Regions from separate parts of the Paenochrobactrum glaciei genome, predicted to be linked through region 3. Evidence: riboswitches for the same ligand, from Rfam matches in the RefSeq annotation. Region 3 holds a riboswitch; each other region holds the start of a gene.
What was found. A riboswitch is a leader RNA that binds a small molecule or an ion and turns the genes downstream of it on or off. The one in region 3 is predicted to bind cobalamin.
Positions count from the first base shown of each region.

Region 1: it holds a riboswitch for cobalamin, as region 3 does, so the genes downstream of both, ABDZ76_RS03875 (ribonucleoside-diphosphate reductase subunit alpha) here and ABDZ76_RS07940 (CbtB domain-containing protein) in region 3, are expected to answer to the same signal.
Region 2: it holds a riboswitch for cobalamin, as region 3 does, so the genes downstream of both, ABDZ76_RS14015 (LysR family transcriptional regulator) here and ABDZ76_RS07940 (CbtB domain-containing protein) in region 3, are expected to answer to the same signal.
Region 4: it holds a riboswitch for cobalamin, as region 3 does, so the genes downstream of both, ABDZ76_RS14955 ((2Fe-2S) ferredoxin domain-containing protein) here and ABDZ76_RS07940 (CbtB domain-containing protein) in region 3, are expected to answer to the same signal.

Region 1 covers NZ_BAAADE010000001.1:809,639-814,248, forward strand. Annotated here, with positions in the region: gene ABDZ76_RS03875 (ribonucleoside-diphosphate reductase subunit alpha) at 46-2,913, opposite strand; cobalamin riboswitch at 3,028-3,345, opposite strand; gene cueR (Cu(I)-responsive transcriptional regulator) at 3,456-3,857, shown strand; gene ABDZ76_RS03885 (heavy metal translocating P-type ATPase) at 3,867-4,610, opposite strand, start outside.
Region 2 covers NZ_BAAADE010000007.1:49,079-53,688, forward strand. Annotated here, with positions in the region: gene ABDZ76_RS14000 (flavin reductase) at 1-137, opposite strand, end outside; gene ABDZ76_RS14005 (methionine synthase) at 199-1,227, opposite strand; gene ABDZ76_RS14010 (DUF1852 domain-containing protein) at 1,255-2,238, opposite strand; cobalamin riboswitch at 2,477-2,668, shown strand; gene ABDZ76_RS14015 (LysR family transcriptional regulator) at 2,771-3,658, shown strand; gene ABDZ76_RS14020 (AbgT family transporter) at 3,739-4,610, opposite strand, start outside.
Region 3 covers NZ_BAAADE010000002.1:337,029-341,638, forward strand. Annotated here, with positions in the region: gene ABDZ76_RS07925 (hypothetical protein) at 1-8, shown strand, start outside; gene ABDZ76_RS07930 (hypothetical protein) at 46-324, shown strand; gene ABDZ76_RS07935 (cobyric acid synthase) at 765-2,231, shown strand; cobalamin riboswitch at 2,292-2,523, shown strand; gene ABDZ76_RS07940 (CbtB domain-containing protein) at 2,573-2,761, shown strand; gene ABDZ76_RS07945 (CbtA family protein) at 2,852-3,568, shown strand; gene cobU (bifunctional adenosylcobinamide kinase/adenosylcobinamide-phosphate guanylyltransferase) at 3,574-4,092, shown strand; gene cobW (cobalamin biosynthesis protein CobW) at 4,096-4,610, shown strand, end outside.
Region 4 covers NZ_BAAADE010000009.1:18,676-23,285, reverse strand. Annotated here, with positions in the region: gene ABDZ76_RS14965 (ABC transporter permease) at 1-893, opposite strand, end outside; gene ABDZ76_RS14960 (ABC transporter substrate-binding protein) at 903-2,393, opposite strand; gene ABDZ76_RS14955 ((2Fe-2S) ferredoxin domain-containing protein) at 2,436-3,233, opposite strand; cobalamin riboswitch at 3,330-3,522, opposite strand; gene repA (plasmid partitioning protein RepA) at 3,799-4,610, shown strand, end outside.

The DNA of each region.
Region 1 (4,610 bases), on a different contig from region 3:
GTATCAGCCCGTTACCGGCCAAGTGCTGGCCGGTAACGACTTCTATTACTGACAAGCTTCACAAGTTGGATCATCAATAGAACAAGCGCGCACATCGGATGCCGGAATGCTCTGCATCGGTGCGGCAGACACCGCATTCAGCTTGCCATCCGTACCCTTCAATGTGGATTTTTCCACATGTGTTGCAGAGCGGGATCGCAGGTAATAAGTGGTTTTCAGGCCGCGATACCATGCAAGGCGATACAATTCGTCGAGCTTCTTACCGCTTGGATTAGCGATATAAAGATTGAGCGACTGCCCCTGATCAATCCACTTCTGACGACGGCTTGCAGCTTCGATCAGCCACGCTGTGTCGATTTCAAAAGCCGTTGCATAAAGTGCTTTCAGATCATCCGGAATACGATCGATCTGACCGATGCTGCCATCGAAATATTTCAGATCAGAGATCATTACTTCGTCCCACAGACCGCGGGCTTTCAGATCACGGATAAGACCGGCATTCACCACTGTGAAGTCACCCGACATGTTCGATTTAACAAACAGATTCTGATAAGCAGGCTCGATGGACTGCGACACGCCGCAAATATTGGAAATGGTTGCAGTCGGAGCAATTGCCATACAGTTGGAGTTGCGCATACCAATGGTTTTGACGCGTTCGCGCAGAGCATTCCAATCCAGTGTTTCGTCATAATTGAGCTTCATGCTCTCTAAATTATTATGAGCACGTGCATCAGACAGCATACGCAGAGAGTCGATTGGCAAAATGCCTTTTGACCAAAGCGAACCTTCATAGCTCTGATAGCTGCCACGTTCTGCTGCCAGATTAACGGATGCAGAAATCGCATGATAGGAAATGGCTTCCATGCTCTGATCGGCAAATTTGATCGCTTCATCCGACGCATAAGGCAGACGCAAAATCTGCAATGCATCCTGGAAGCCCATCAGTCCCAGACCAACCGGACGGTGACGCAGGTTTGAGCGGCGTGCTTCCGGAATGGTATAGAAATTGATGTCCACCACATTGTCGAGCATACGCATAGCGGTTGCTACAGTGCGCTCCAGACGTGCCTGATCAATGCCTTCCGGTGTTGTGTGCGCTGCCAGATTGACAGAACCCAGATTACAAACCGCAACTTCATCATTCGATGTGTTGAGCGTAATTTCGGTGCAGAGATTGGATGAATGCACCACGCCAGCATGCTGCTGCGGCGAACGGATATTGCACGGGTCTTTGAAGGTGATCCAAGGATGGCCGGTTTCAAACAGCATCGTCAGCATACGACGCCACAGGTCTTTGGCCTTCAATGTGCGGTAAACTTTAATGCCGCCTTTAGCCGCTTTCTGCTCATAGGCTTCATAAGCATATTTGAAGGCCGGACCATAAAGATCATGCAGATCAGGGGTTTCATCCGGCGAGAACAATGTCCAGTCACCGTCTTTTTCCACGCGTTCCATAAACAGATCAGGCACCCAGTTGGCCGTGTTCATATCATGGGTACGACGACGGTCATCACCGGTGTTTTTACGAAGATCCAAAAACTCTTCGATGTCGATATGCCATGTTTCCAAATATGCGCAGACAGCACCCTTGCGCTTGCCACCCTGATTAACCGCAATGGCCGTATCATTGGCAACTTTCAGGAATGGAACAACACCCTGACTTTCGCCATTGGTGCCTTTGATGCGTGCACCAAGGCCGCGCACACGGCTCCAGTCATTGCCCAGTCCGCCGGAATATTTAGCCAGAAGCGCATTGTCTTTAACGCTTTTGAAAATACCGTCGAGATCATCCGGAACAGTGGTCAGGAAGCAGGAAGAGAGCTGCGGACGACGTGTGCCGGCATTAAACAATGTTGGCGTTGAAGCCATGAAATCAAAGCTTGAAAGCAGATTATAGAACTCGATCGCCTTCGCTTCGCGTTCTTCTTCACGTAAGGAAAGCCCCATGGCAACACGCATAAAGAAAGCTTGCGGCAGCTCAAAACGCTTGTTTTGAACATGCAGGAAGTAGCGGTCATAAAGGGTTTGCAGACCTAAATAATCAAATTGCAGATCACGATCCGGCTGAATGGCTGCGGCCATGCGATCAAGATCAAACAGCGCCAATTCCGGATCAAGCTGATCGGCATCAATACCCACACGGATGTAGGATTTCAGATAGTTCGGGTAAAGCTCGCACATCTGCTTGTGGGTTGCTTCGCGCGGGGAGCCTTCAACAAAGGTCAGCACTTCACGGCGCAGCTTATCCAGCAAAAGGCGGGCACTGACCTTGGAATAGTCAGGCTCGGTTTCAATCAGAGTACGCGCAGCCAAAATAGGTGCAAGCGCCAGCTCATCCTGTGTGATGCCGCTATAAAGATTGCGTTTTGTTTCGGTAAGAATGGCTTCCGATGAAACTGAAGACAGACCTGCACATGCCTCTTCTACAACATGTTTGAGGCGAGCTTCATCAAGCGGCACCAGTTGACCGCTGGCGCTCTTCATCTGCAATTGCGGTATTGCCTGCGGATTTTGTGCCACTTGTTCGGCACGTTCGCGCGCACGTTCTTCACGATAGAGCACATAAGCGCGCGCCACTTTATGATGGCCACCGCGCATCAATGCCAGCTCAACCTGATCCTGAATATCTTCAATATGGAAAGTACGGCCTGCCGTTGCATGGCGAGTAAGACCAGCAACAATAGCTTCAGAAAGCTCGGCAACCACATCATGAACACGGCGCGATGAAGCAGCACTGGTGCCTTCGACCGCAAGAAAAGCTTTTTGCAGCGCAACAGCAATTTTATCACCTGCAAAAGGTGTCACTGATCCGTTGCGACGGATAACCTGATAGCCCGGTTCGGAATCATTAGCTGCGTTTACGACAGAAAAAGCGTCGCCGTCAGCAGGCTCACGTGAGATAGAAGTCGACATTGGCTTACCCCAATTTTTGTTGGGGGCAAGGTCAAACGGATGCATGCATGAAAGAGAGCGCAAGGCTAATGCCTGCTCTGTTGCCAGCACACCACCGGGACACCCCGCCCAGGGAGAACATTTCGTGTCAGGGCAGGTCTCCTGGCTGGCGGGTCGGTGCTTTTGTCCGTCTTCCCAAGGATAATCCTCAGTGACTTCTTAGAGCGCCATGCGTCCGACAGGACGTATAAAGGACGCTCTAATCTAAAATTTACGCATCGTACCCTTTCGAAAACCGATTCCGGTTTCGGGTCGATGCTGTAAGAACAAAAACTCGCCGCTTTACAGTTGCGGGGGCAGCTCCGGTTTAAGCGGCGGTTAGCACCATCTCTTCCGGATTCCCTATTATCTCTCTATCTTGCGATTCGAGAGACCTTGACCACTAGATATAGACAGCCAATGCGCACGAACGTCAACATGTAGTTGCATGATGCACAATTATTATTTTTTGAAAGGGATAAGGAGATGCCCTATATATAGCACAACCACGGAGCTTTAACATGATGAATATTGGCCAAGCAGCAACTGCGTCGGGCATAAGTGCCAAAATGATCCGTCATTATGAGACGGTCGGGCTGATTGAAAAGGCTGGCCGCACCGAGGCTGGCTACCGCGTTTACTCTAAACGGGATGTGGAAACATTGCGCTTCATCCGGCGCGGTCGCGATTTGGGCTTCTCGCTTGATCAGATCAAAGATTTGCTGACGCTTTGGCAAGACCACAGCCGCGCTTCATCCGATGTGAAGCAAATAGCCCTCACCCATGTGGCGGAGCTGGAAGCGAAGATGGAACAGTTGCGCGAAATGGCGGATACATTGCGCCATCTGGCGCAGAACTGTCAGGGCAATAACCGCCCTGACTGTCCGATTTTGCATGATTTGGCCAGCAACGTAGCCAAAACATAATTGTGTCGGTTAAACCTGCAATGCAGGTTTAACCTTGCGCAGACGCAGCGCATTGGAAAGCACGAAGATGCTGGAAAGTGCCATCGCACCAGCCGCCAGCATTGGCGATAATAATGTGCCCCACAGCGGATAAAGCACACCGGCAGCAACCGGAATAAGCGCGATATTATAGGCAAATGCCCAGAACAGGTTTTCGCGAATATTGCGAATGGTGGCGCGTGATACGGCCAGCGCATTGATAACGCCGCGCAAATCACCCGACATCAACACAATATCAGCGCTTTCCATCGCCACATCCGTGCCGGTGCCCAAAGCAATCCCCACATCAGCAGCCGCCAATGCCGGTGCATCATTGATGCCATCACCGACAAAGACCAGCACTTCACCCTTAGACGACAGACGCTTTAAAGCATCCACTTTGCCACCCGGCAGCACTTCAGCCTCCACATGATCAATCGACAAGGAACGCGCAATCGCTTCTGCTGTGTGGCGGCTGTCACCGGTGATCATCGCCACCTTCAAGCCCATCTGATGCAGCGCATCAATCGCTTGCTTCGTTGATGGCTTGAGCGGATCGGCAATCGACAGAATTGCAGCCAATTGGCCATCAACCGCTACATAAATCGACGAGCGCCCCTGAGAAGCCAGCTGATCGGCTACTTTTTCCAAAGGTGTGATGTCAATATTAAGCGCAGCCATATGGCGACCGGCACCAACGGCCACCTGCTGACCATCGACATCTGCAACCAGTCC
Region 2 (4,610 bases), on a different contig from region 3:
ACTGCAGAAGCTGTAAAACCATAGCGCTGACCGTTATGGATCGTGCTTGTCACGCTGACAGCCGAGCCAAGCCGTGACATACCATTGCGAAAACTGGCTTTGTCTACGATGTCGAAACGGTGATCCACTATGCCCATATCGGCCTCTCATATATTTTAAACACGAACAGAGCCCAAAAGCCCTGCTCGTGTTTTTTATTTAAGCAGACAGTTCTTTGCGAATGATTTCTGCACCCGCACCTAAGGCGCGTAGCTTGCCTCTTGCCACTTCACGCGACAAAGGTGCCATGCCACAATTGGTGCAAGGATAAAGCTTGTCGGCATCAACAAACTGAAGCGCTTTTCTTAAAGTGTTAGCCACTTCTTCCGGCGTTTCAATTGTATTGCTGGCCACATCAATAGCGCCAACCATCACCTTTTTACCTCGGATCAGCTCAATCAAATCCATCGGCACATGAGAATTATGGCATTCCAGCGAAATCAGATCGATGCTGGATTGTTGCAGCTTCGGAAACGCTTCTTCATATTGTCTCCACTCGGAGCCCAGCGTCTTCTTCCAGTCTGTATTGGCTTTGATACCGTAACCATAGCAAATATGAACTGCTGTTTCACATTGCAGACCTTCAATGGCGCGTTCCAATGTAGCAACGCCCCAATCATTCACCTCGTCAAAGAAAACATTGAATGCCGGTTCGTCAAACTGGATGATGTCAACACCGGCAGCTTCCAGCTCCTTTGCTTCTTCATTGAGGATTTTAGCAAATTCCCAAGCAAGCTTTTCACGGCTTTTATAATGCGCATCGTAAAGCGTATCGATCATGGTCATCGGACCAGGCAATGCCCATTTGATCGGCTGCTTTGTCTGTTGACGCAAAAACTTAGCATCTTCAACAAAAACAGGCTTTTGTCGTGATACAGCGCCAACAACTGTCGGCACACTGGCATCATAACGGTCACGAATTTTTACCGTTTCACGCTTTTCAAAATCCACCCCGTCCAAATGCTCGATGAATGTGGTGACAAAATGCTGACGTGTCTGCTCACCGTCACTGACGATATCAATTCCTGCCTGTCGCTGATCATCCAAAGCCAAACGCAGAGCGTCTTGTTTGCCGGTCACTAATTCTTCGCCTTGCAGTTTCCACGGCGACCAAAGTTTTTCCGGCTCTGCAAGCCATGATGGTTTTGGCAAGCTGCCGGCGGTTGAGGTGGGCAAGAGTGTTTTCATAATAGGCAACCTTGTGATTTTAATTTCTCAATGCGCGTAATTGGCAGACCATTCTTCAAGAATGGCCTTGTATGGTTTAATGAAGTGCTCTTCAGCAAACTTTCCTTGCTTGGTCGCCATCCGGCTGCGCTCTTCACGGTCATAGACGATTTGTGTCAATGAGTAATCCGCATGTTTCAAGCTCGGCTGATAACGAGCGCCTGCCTGCGAATTGGCATTGTAAATTTCAGGGCGATAAATCTTCTGGAAAGTTTCCATCGTGCTGATCGTGCTGATCAGTTCAAGATTAGTGTAATCGGTCAGCAAATCGCCGCTGAAGTAAAAAGCCAAAGGTGCAGCACTGTTCGGCGGCATGAAATAGCGCACCTGCAAGCCCATCTTTTCAAAATACTGATCAGTCGACGAAAACTCGTTTTGGAGATATTCAAAGCCCAAAACCGGATGATAATTGCCTGTGCGATGATATGTTTTGCTGCTTGAAGCGCTTAAGCAAATGATCGGTGCTTTTGTAAAGTTCTCTTTATAGACGCTCGAATTAACAAAGCATTTGAATAGCTTACCATGTAACTCGCCAAAATTTTCCGGCAGGCTAAATGTTGGCTGATCACGATTATATTCAGGCAAAACAATGCTAAAATCATAGTCGCGCACATAAGAAGAAAAATTATTGCCGACAATGCCTTCAATACGTTCACCGCTTGCGCGGTCAACAATATTGGTTTTCAAAATTTCAATCAGCGGAAAAGCATCTTCATTGCTGTCGGCATCAACGCTCATTTCAACCGTAACGATCTCAATTTCCACCGCATAACGATCGCCATTCGGGTTATCCCAATGTGCCAAAGCGTTGAAGCGATTATCAATCATCCGTAATGCATTGCGTAAATTTTCTTGACGATTATTACCTCGCGCCAGATTGGCAAAATTCGTGGTAATACGTGTACTATCCGAAGGATGATAATCTTCATCAAAAGAAATAGTTTTAATTATAAAGTTGAATTTTTTTGTCATCGCGTCCGGCATCCTAATTCCTGAGATAAACCAATTTAATTGCTTGCGTCTTGAGGGTTTTCTCTCTCAGCAATCTTTCCTGCCGCTCAACATCAAGGGCGGCCAACGGGTTATGCCTGAGCCATCCGATGAATAAAAATGATTTGATCTCATCAAAGTATGAGGTGTGCTCATGCTTTGAATGGGGTTCGCTGAAAAGTCTCAGCGCAGAACAACTTGACCCGCATGGTTACATAGGGCATTGCTCATTTGTCGGGGTTCTATGGATGACAAGTCCGGAGCTAAGAGGGAATTCGGTTTTATGCCGAAGCTGCCCCCGCAACTGTAAGCGGCCAGCAAATGCCCATAAATGTCACTGAGTTCATCTCGGGAAGACGGGCAAAAGCGTTTATCCGCGAGCCAGGAGACCTGCCACGACAAATAGAGTTCACGGGCGGGGTGTCCCGGAGTGCCGCTTTTGCGCTCGGGCTTCCGTGCGGATGTTATTGCGTCATTTCACTGCCCTGTCATTTATAAAAGGGCGGCTATCACCATGCTGGACAGGCAACATTTATCGATCCTGCGAGAAGTTGATCGCTTGGGCAGTCTCACTGCCGCAGCAGAGCGGCTCAACGTCACGCAATCCGCACTAAGCCACACAATCCGTAAACTCGAAGAACGTTACGGCGTTGCGATGTGGGAAAAGGATGGCCGCAATCTTCGCCTCACCGAGGCAGGACACTATCTCGTAACGCTTGCCCAACGCGTACTGCCACAGATCGAGAGAGCCGAAGATGTTTTGTCGGATTACCGTTATGGTAAACGCGGTTCGCTTAAAATCGGCATGGAATGTCACCCATGCCATCAATGGCTGATGAGCGTTACAAAACCCTATCTGGTCGAGTGGCCTGATGTTGATCTGGCGCTCACTACTTCATTTACCTCTGGCGGCGTTGCCGCATTAACGAGCTATGAAATTGATATTCTGATCACGCCAGATCCGATTGAGGCGCAAGGCATTCATTATATTCCAGTTTTTGATTACGAGCTTGTATTGGCCGTTCCGGTTAATCATCCGCTTGCGCATGAAAATTATGCCGAGCCTGCTGACCTTTTGGAAGAGACCCTTTTCACCTATCCGGTGCCTCCTGAGCGGCTCGATGTATTTACACAGTTTCTTGTGCCCGCGAATTGCCGTCCGCGGCATCATCGCAGTGTTGAGACAACAGAAATGATGTTGCAACTTGTTGCAGCAGGGCGTGGCGTCAGTGCTATCCCAAGCTGGCTGGTGTGCCAGCAAGCAGAAACATTAGGGGTTCGCCCTGTCAGAATTGGTAATGCCGGCATCCACAAGAGCATTCACCTTGGGCTTAGAAGCGGCGACGAAACCGTCGATTTCATCGCCGGATTTCTTGCAACCTCACGTGAGATAAAAGCATAATTCAAAAATGTACATGTTTTGAAACAAGACGCCCTGCAATCCATATCAAGAATTGCAGGGCGCAATGTATTCATTCAATTTTAGTTCATGAATAGACCAACACCAGGTGCGATTGGCCAGCCCATTGTCATCCAGAAAATAAGGAACAATGTCCACACAATCAGGAAGCCCATTGCGACAGGTATCGTCATTGAGGCCAAAGTTCCAATACCTGCATCTTTCTGGTAGCGCTGCAAATAAGCCAAACAAACGGCAAAATACGGGCTCATCGGCGAAATAATATTGGTGGCAGAATCCGCAATTCTAAATGCTGCCTGCACCAGTGCCGGCTCAAAACCAATCAGCATCAACATCGGCACAAAAATTGGTGCCATCAGCGACCACTGTGCCGAACCGGATGTGATGAACACATTCATCACCGCTGCAAGACCAACAAAAGCCACCAAAAGCGGAGTGCCCCCAAAACCACTGCTATCCAGCAAATGTGAACCACCAATGGCAATCCACTCGCCAAGGTTTGTCCATTTGAACCATGCCAAAAACTGCGAGATCGCAAAGAACAGCACCAATGTCGGCGCCAATTCCTTGACGGATTCACTCATATAGCCAACGGCATCACGTGCTGTTTTAATCTTGCCGGTTGTGGTGCCAAAAATACAGCCGATCACCACGAAATAAATACCAAAGAGCGCAACCGCACTATTAAGCAAAGGTGATGGAACCAATCCGCCTTCTTCATTTCGCAATGGTGAGCTGGCAGGCCAAACGGCCGCAACGACCAGCGCAATCATAATCAGAGTTGCCCAGCCGGCACGCTTCAAGCCTTTTACTTCCAATGCATCCGGTTCTGTCAGTTTCAACTCAACATCGCCGGTATATTTGCCAACCATTGGCTCAACAATGCGCTCAATAATAAACGCACCAACGAAAGACATCAGCAATGCAGAAGCCG
Region 3 (4,610 bases):
TTAAATAATTTTATAAAACCTGCTTGTTTTGACAGGCACGCATGAATGAAAGCCCGTAAGCTAAAATGCTTGCGGGTTTTTTTGCTTATATTTTGTAAAATCTTTTCAAGCAGAGGCAACCAATGCGGCGTTTTCACGTTGATCCAAGTGTTTAACTTTAAAATGCTACAATGGAGACGTAAACGAATGAAAATCTCACGCTTTGCCCCAATAGCTATTGTTCTCTTTGCATTTACACTCGTTGCATGTGCCAACACGGTTCGTGGTGTGGGGCGTGATGTGAAAGGGACAGCACAAGCGGTAGAGGATACCGTTAAAAATTAATGCTAAAATTTATACTTAACAAACATTTGAAAATGGCAAAAACCGCGCTATCCGAAGATGCACGGCCTTGCCAACAAACGCTTTGGCTCTCACCAAACAATACACCGGTGAGAAATACTATAAGCTCCGGTACGCAATACCTTATCCGGAGCATCGAGGCGGTTTGTTGCCGTCTCGATGATCTTTTTAACAGGACATTCTTACCGGATGGTTATCAGAAGCTTAAGTAAGTCTAAAGATTGCACTTTTTTGACTGTAAAATTGGCTGAAAAAAGCCAGTTTGTTAAAGAGTGGTAAATATCACGCGTCACTTTCGTGAAGATTTGTTCAGTGTGATTCTGCAATGCGCTTAACTGTAGTTTTGCGGCATTCAATAATTCTTTGCGCGGACATTTGTTTGGCCTCTATGCAGAACGTGCCGATTGCGATAGGTCACAATCATGACATGCGCGATAATGTTTCAAGGTACTGGCTCTGATGTTGGCAAAACGGTTCTTGTGGCCGGTCTTTGTCGTGTGATGCGCAATCGCGGGCTTAAAGTGCGCCCGTTCAAGCCGCAAAATATGTCCAATAATGCAGCCGTTACCGATGATGGCGGCGAAATAGGCCGCGGACAATGGTTGCAGGCATTAGCCTGTGGTGTGCCGACCAGCGTTCACATGAACCCTGTATTATTAAAGCCGCAATCTGAAACCGGCAGCCAGATCATTGTGCAGGGTAAAGTGCGCGGGCAAGCCAAGGGGCGCGACTATCAGCGTTTGAAGCCGCAATTTATGAATGCCGTGATGGAGTCATGGCAGCATATTTGTGATGGCGCTGATATAGTGCTGGTGGAAGGTGCGGGCTCTCCGGCTGAGATTAATTTACGCAAAAACGATATTGCCAATATGGGCTTTGCCACCAAGGCGGGGGTGCCGGTTGTGCTGGTGGGGGATATTGACCGCGGCGGTGTGATTGCTTCGCTGGTGGGCACGCATACGATTTTGCCCGAGCAAGACCGCGCGATGATTGTTGGTTTTCTGATCAATAAGTTTCGTGGTGACGTGACGCTTTTTGATAATGGCTTGCGCTCCATCACCGAATTTACCGGCTGGCCGTCTTTTGGTGTGGTGCCATGGTTGAAAGCAGTGGCGCGTTTGCCTGCCGAAGACTCAGTCGTGTTGGAACGTATGGTAGGCGTTCAAACGAAAGCGTTGAAAGTTGCTGTGCCGATGCTGGATCGAATCGCCAATTTTGATGATCTTGATCCTTTAAAAGCCGAGCCGGATGTTGAAGTGGTGATGGTGCGGGCAGGTGAGGCAATACCTGCTGATGCAGGGCTGATTATTTTGCCCGGCACTAAATCGACTATTGGTGATTTAAAACGTTTGCGTGAAAATGGCTGGGACACTCAAATTCATGCTCATGTAAAGCGTGGCGGCCATGTCATTGGCATTTGCGGCGGCTATCAAATGCTGGGGCAAAAAATCAGTGATCCGAAGCATATTGATGGCGATACGGCTGACGCTGACGGTTTAGGCCTTTTGCAGATGGAAACTGTCATGAAGGCCGAAAAAACACTTGGTCAGGTGCAGGGCACAGCTGTGGCCTATGATGTGCCGGTTGATGGTTATGAAATTCACTGCGGTGTGAGCCACGGGCCGGATTGTGCGCGTCCTTTCGCATTGATTGACGGGCGGTCGGATGGCGCGGTTTCTACTGATGGTCGCATTTTTGGCACTTATTTACACGGGCTTTTTGCGTCCGATAGTTTCAGGGCAAAATTACTGGCAGAGCTTGGCGTGCATGGTGCTGGTTTTAATTATCGGGCCAGCGTTGACGATGCACTGAACGAGCTTGCTGATAATCTTGAGCAATATCTCGATGTGGATGCCTTGTTGCAGTTAAGTTTGCCGGTCAAAATTTAAACCTTCATCCACAATCAGCGAAGCCTCAAGTCGATTGACGATCACAATCGCACAGCATAATGTCAGGCCATTGCATCAGGTTTTCATCATGTTGGATTGATGGACGAAGAGGGAATGCGTGAAATGCTTGTAATAAGCATTTTGATAGCAGCCGACCCCGCGACTGTAGAGCGGTGAGGGATGTTGCCAAGCTGGTTTTTTAATGAAACCAGCAGCCACTGGGAAACCGGGAAGGCGGCTTCATCTTCACGACCCGCGAGCCAGGAGACCTGCCTGTTTGCAAAGGGCATATTGCCTGCACCTAAGGGGAGGTTTTCCCTGCTGCCTGCACGGAGGTTGTCATGGCTGCACACACAAATAATAGCGCATCGGATGTGCTTTCCACACCGCTTGCTGCCCGTTTGGGTACGGCACTTGTTGCGTTAATGCTTGGCGTTTTTTTGATCTATGGTGTTGGTTTGGCGCATTCAGACATGCTGCATGATTCTGCACATGATATGCGCCATTCTTATGGGTTCCCTTGTCACTAAGTTACCGCTCGGAATTTTGAGGGGTTCATTCATTTTGGATGATGAAGTGATGCTCACGCATGCGTGAGTTTATTTCTCTATGGGGGAATTATGTATATTCGTTATTTATTGGCGGTTTTAGCAGCTGGTCTGATTGCAGGGCTGCTGATGACGCCTGCTATGTATATCAAGACAGTGCCACTGATTTTGCAGGCCGAAATCTATGAAGACGCCTCCGGTGGTCATGATCATGGCGAGACATCAGAAGCGGCAGCACCACATAGCCATGGTGATGCTGCTGAGGATGAAGAAGAAGGCGCTGAACTGCCTTTCGGACGCCTTGGCAATACAATTTTGGCCAATTTAGTTGCTTGTGGCGGCTTTGCGCTGGCCTTGGGCGGCACGGCTTTATTGTTGGGACGTCGCGTGACCAAGCAAAACGGCATTTATTGGGGACTTGCCGGTTTCTTTGCGGTGTCATTTCTGCCGTCTCTCGGGCTTTCACCGGAATTGCCAGCCATGCCGGCAGCCGATCTGGCAGAGCGTCAGCTTTGGTGGGTTGTGACTGTTATTTTATCGGCAATTGGTATTTATCTTCTCGTGTTGCGCGCTGAAATCTGGGCGAAGATTTTAGGTCTTGTCGCCATTGTTGCACCGCATCTTTATGGTGCGCCACATCCGGAAGATATTTCTTCACCGATCCCGTCGCTGCTTGCGTCGCAATATGCAGTGGCAACCACAGCCACGAATTTGTTTATGTGGGTGGTGATTGGTTTGACGCTTGGCTGGCTGGTGCAAACCTACGCATCCGCAGAAATCGAGGCTTGATAAGCATGCCGTCGGGAAAAATTACGCTTGTTCTCGGCGGCGCTCGCTCGGGAAAATCAAAATACGCTGAAAACTGTGCGGAAAGCTCTGGCCTGGAGCTATTTTATATCGCTACAGGGCGTGCTTATGATGATGAAATGCGCTCGCGTATCAGTATTCATCAAGACAGACGTGGCCTGAACTGGACAACGGTTGAAGAACCGCTTGATCTGGCGGGATCATTGTTGAAAACGGCTGCGCAAAATCGTTTCGTGCTGGTTGATTGTTTAACGCTCTGGGTCACCAATCTGATGATGGCAGAGCGCGACATTGACGCTGAAACGACGCGGCTTTTAGAGGTTTTTCCCAAACTGTCCGGTGAGATATTTTTTGTCTCTAATGAAGTGGGATTGGGCATTGTGCCTGACAACCGGATGGCACGGGAATTTAGAGATTATGCGGGTTTTTTACATCAGCGCGTGGCTGAAAAAGCTCAGGAAGTTTACTTTATGGCGGCAGGATTGTCGTTGAAAATGAAGGGATAGAATATGCAGGGTCAAAAGATTCCGGCCACCGTGATTACCGGCTTTTTAGGATCGGGTAAAACCACCATGATCCGTAATTTGCTTGAAAATGCGAATGGCAAGCGCATTGCCTTGATCATCAATGAATTTGGCGATCTGGGCGTTGACGGTGGCATCTTAAAAGGTTGCGGCATTGAAAATTGTGAAGAAGATGATGTTATTGAGCTGAACAATGGTTGCATTTGCTGCACCGTTGCTGATGATTTTATCCCGACCATGACCAAGCTTTTGGAACGCGCTGATCGTCCTGATCATATTGTGATCGAAACTTCCGGTCTGGCACTGCCGCAGCCGCTTGTTGCTGCATTCAACTGGCCGGAAATTAAAACGCAAGTGACCGTTGATGGCGTGGTGACCGTGATTGACGCGGCAGCTGTTGCCGAAGGCCGCTTTGCGGATGATCATGATAAAATTGATGCGCAGCGTCAGGCCGATGAATCGCTTGACCATGAAAGCCCGCTGGAAGAACTCTTTGAAGA
Region 4 (4,610 bases), on a different contig from region 3:
AATATCGTGAGGATTATTGCATTGAGCACCATCATCCACAGAGCTACCACCATCACATAAGCAATCAAAACCATATGATCGCGCGCCGAAATACTCTGTACCAAAAACTGGCTGATGCCGGGCAAGTTAAACAAAATCTCCATCGTTGCTGTGCTGCCGATCACCCATCCCGCTTCCGATCGCACAGCACTCAACATCGCATAAAGGGCTGAGCGATGGCCGTGATGCCAGCAAGCCTGGCGTATGGATAGGCCTTTAGCCAGTGCCGTGGTGAAATAAGCCTGTTCACGCGTATGCAATAAATCGCGGCGATAAACCCGCGTCAGCACACCAAGCGAATGCAGGCTGATGATAATAATCGGCAAAATATAAGCGCTGTAACTGCCAGAAAACGGACGCAGTATTTTAAAATAAACGCCGAAGAACCATAACAAAATAAGCGCTAACCAGAAGCCCGGCATTGTCTGCACAAAGATCGATAAAAAGCGGCTGGCACGATCAATGACGCCTTTGGGCTTCAGAGCTGCAAAAAAGCCAAACGGAATAGCCAGTAAAATTGCCAGTGTCAGACCGCTTAAACCAAGCGCTAATGACACGGGCAGGCGGCGCAAAAATTCAGTTAAAACCGGCTCGCCTGTGCGAAAAGAGCGCCCCCAATCGCCACTGACAAAACCTTTCAGCCATACCAGATAACGCTCCCACAATGGCAGGTCGAGCCCCCATTGTGTGCGCAGTGCTGCCACCGTTTCATCAGTGGCAGCAAGATTCCATGCACGAATGGCAATCATCACCGGATCGGCAGGCATTGAAGCTATAATGCAAAATGCCAATAGCGATATGAGCAAAAGGCTCAAAGCGCTGCGCGTCACACGTTGAATGATTGCCTGCATCATAATGCTATTTTACTCGCCCATATCCGCGCGCAGCACATGATAATCCGAGCCCCATGGCTGGTAATTTTCCAACCGCTTGGAAAGGCCAACCGTCCAAACCGGAGAAACAAGGAAGGAGGCCGGAACATCTTCAAACAGTTTTTCCTGCGCCAGACGTGCAATGTCTACACGTTTTGCCATATCGGTTTCACTGGCAAAACCATCAATGATCGTGTCAAACGCGCTACTTGCATAACGACTGAAATTAAGCGATGCACCAGTGCGCAACATCGAATTGAGGAAGAAAGCCGGATCACCTGTTGGTGCGGTATGCTGTGCCCATAAGAAGACATCAAAATCGCCTTCAGCACCATATTCATTACCATTTTCAACGATTTTTGTTTCTACCTGCGCACCCATCGCCATCAGCGCTGATTTCATCACCGGAATCATGGTCACAAAATCGGCACGCTGCGAGTAGGTAGCAACCAGCAAGGACAATGGCTTGCCGTCTTTTTCACGAATACCAGACGCGTTCTTCACCCAACCGGCATTATCGAGAATTTTCTCAGCCTCGGCTAAGTCTGTGACACGCGGCTCTTTCATCGCAAACGGGAAATAAGCGGCATAAGCGCCAGTGGCAATATTGCCGGCATTGATCGACTGAATAAGTTGTGTGCGGTCAAGTGCCAGATCAATGGCGCGGCGCACCTGCACATCTTGCAGGGCAGGGCGGCTTGTATTGAGGAAAGCAAAATACTGATAGCCGACATCAAAAGATTTTAACACCAGATCAGAATTGTTTTTCAAACGCGGCAGAGTTTCGGATGGCAGGCCAAAGGCCAGATCCAGCTCGCCGGATTCAAACGCCAATGCCAGACTTTGACTGTCGCCGAATTTTTGCAAATGAACAGGTGAGCGTTTTTCTGCACCTTCAAAATGCGGATTGGCAATCAGTTCAAGCGATGTATCAGCCTTAAAAGCGCTGATCGCATATGGACCTGTATAGACCGCCTCGCCCTTGTCGTTAAGCTTATAAACAATGAGCGGCCATTCGGCAAAAAGCGCCTGAATGAGTGCCACCGGTTTTTCGGTGTTGACCATCAGTGTCAAATCATCCGGCGTTTCAAACTTAATCAGACCACCGGTTGCGTGCGCCGCTTTATTGAGTGCAAATGTATTATCAAAACCGGAAGCAATCGCTTTCGCCGTCACGGGCGTACCATCTGAAAATGAGCGATCTTTTTTGAGCGTGATTTTCCAGTTAAGATCATCAATGCGCTCGGCCGTCTGCGCCAGTTCCGGCACCAGTTCACCAGCCTGATTAACCGTGTACAGATTTTCACCAACACCATGACTTGCCAGCGCCCAGCCGTTAGAGCCTTTCGCCGGATCAAGTCCATTGGTCATAAAGCTTTGCCCGATGCGCAAAATTTCAGCGCTGTGCGCAATTGAGGCAACACCCACCAATCCCGATACAACAATGAGGGAAGCCAGCCATTTCTTTAAAATTGGACGCATGATAATCTCCGTTGAGGATGCGACATAAGACACTTAGAAATTTTAAACTTTGCGCAAGCGCTGCTTTTTACCGCTAGCGCTATAGGCATAATCTTCCACCGGCTGACCACCCAGCAGATGCTCAGTGATGATGCGATCAATCGCTTTTTCAGTGACACCGCCATACCAAGTCCCATCAGGAAAAACCTGCACGACCGGCGCCAGATTGCACGGGCCCAGACAGCTGGTTTGCGCACTCATCATACCGTCTCCGACGATGCGTAATTTTTGCCGCTCCTGCTCATTGCGCAAGTGGCACCAAATCGCATCAGCCCCTGCCGCCTGACAGGCACGACCTTCACACACCAACATGCGATATTTTTGCGCCGGTATCAGCGAACCTTCATTAAACGGTTTTTCCAGCGGGGGGAGGGGAATGGATTGTACTGTCTGCTGCAACAGGTTTTTGAGAAGCTCCGCCCAATGCGGGCTTTTATCAAGCGTCGCGCCCAGCTTAATTTCCGGCCATGATTTGTCACTTTCCTGCTGCCAGCGGCGCAGCGCTTTAGTGATCCATAGCTGAAAGCTCGGCTCCATCGGCAAGACAAGCGGCAGCACCAAAATCTGATCAAATGACTGCTCTGTAAGTTCCAGCAAAGCCTGTTTGAAAGACGGGCGCCCTTGCTCACTAAAGGCATAGATAATGTGAGCCTGCGGATATTGCACGGCTGCAAGCTCGGCAAGCTTTTGCATATCCTGATGAGGCGCTGCGGCAAAGGCAGATTTAGCAAGCAAGATCACAGCCTCTCGTGTGGCTGCTGCCACAGGCACTTGATCTTCTAAAGCTCCAAACTGATCCATATTGACCTCCACCTCAAATCCAAATGAGGCGGAAAGAAAATGCGCATATGGTTTAATAACACCCATTGGCGCATTCTTGCGGCACACCCCGACCACAGAATTCATCGCGTCAGGGCAGGTCTCCTGGCTCACGGGTCAGTGCTTTCAAGCCGCCTTCCCGACAGTTTCCTGTCAGTGACATATTAGCTTTCAGCTCGCCGTTCACAGTTGCGGGTCAGCTCCGGTCTTGCACCGGATTCCCTCTTAAGCTTCCGGCGTCAACCGGAAGACCATGACGGTGCAAAACTATAGTGAGGCGTTGATAAGTCAAGCGGGATTGAGGCACTTTCCAAACTGTTCCCAACAGGGAACTATCAAGCACTGAGATACGAATTGAAGCGTCAATTTTAAAAGTTCCCAGCTGGGAACTCGTGTAAAAATGGGCATTTGCACTTAACTACAGAATCGGACATATTGAAGCTACGCTAAATTGTCGTATTTCGGAAAGTTTGCGTATTTTGAAGGTCGTTAACTGCTTGTTAACCATATGTGGTCTAGAGCAATATACGGTTTAAGGAGAAATCGGTTGTCTCGTCATTTAAGCAGTTTGCATTTTATGAACACCTTTTCGAGCAAGCTCGACAAGGCGCTGAATAATTTATCCCTTGCACAATATCCGCCGGATGCTTTCCGCACCATGCGCAAATTCACCTCCACTGAGGTCGCAGGCTTATTGGGCGTGACCGAAGCTTACATTCGTCAGGTCTCGTTAAAAGGGCAGGGGCCTGAACCGGAAACACTGGCCAATGGTCGCCGTCTTTATACACTGGAACAAGTGTTGGAGCTGCGGATGTATCTGGCCGAAAACGGCCGCAAAAAATGGATTAATCCGCGCCGCGTTGAAGGCGAGGAATGCCAGATCATTGCCGTCACCAACTTTAAGGGCGGCTCGTCCAAAACATCCACCACCATTCATTTAGGTCATTGGTTGGCTTTGCGCGGCTATCGTGTGCTGGCCGTTGATATGGATCCGCAGGCATCTTTAACCTCGCTGCATGGTGCTTTGCCTGATTTTGATTATCGCGACGGGGATACGCTCTATTCCTCCATCCGCTTTGATGATCCGATCCCAACACAGCAGATTGTACGCAAAACCCATATTGCCGGTTTTGATGTTATCTGTGCCGGTTTGGAACTGACCGAGTTTGAAACCTCCGTAGCGCTTGAAATGCGTAAAAGCGGTGGCACCGGTTTCTTGCTGCGTGTTTCGCAAGCGCTTGAACAAGTGGCCGATGATTATGATGTTATCCTGCTGGACTGTGCGCCATCACTCAACTTCCTCACGCTTTCATCGCTGACGGCTGCAACCGGCGTTCTCATTCCGGTGCCGGCGCAAAT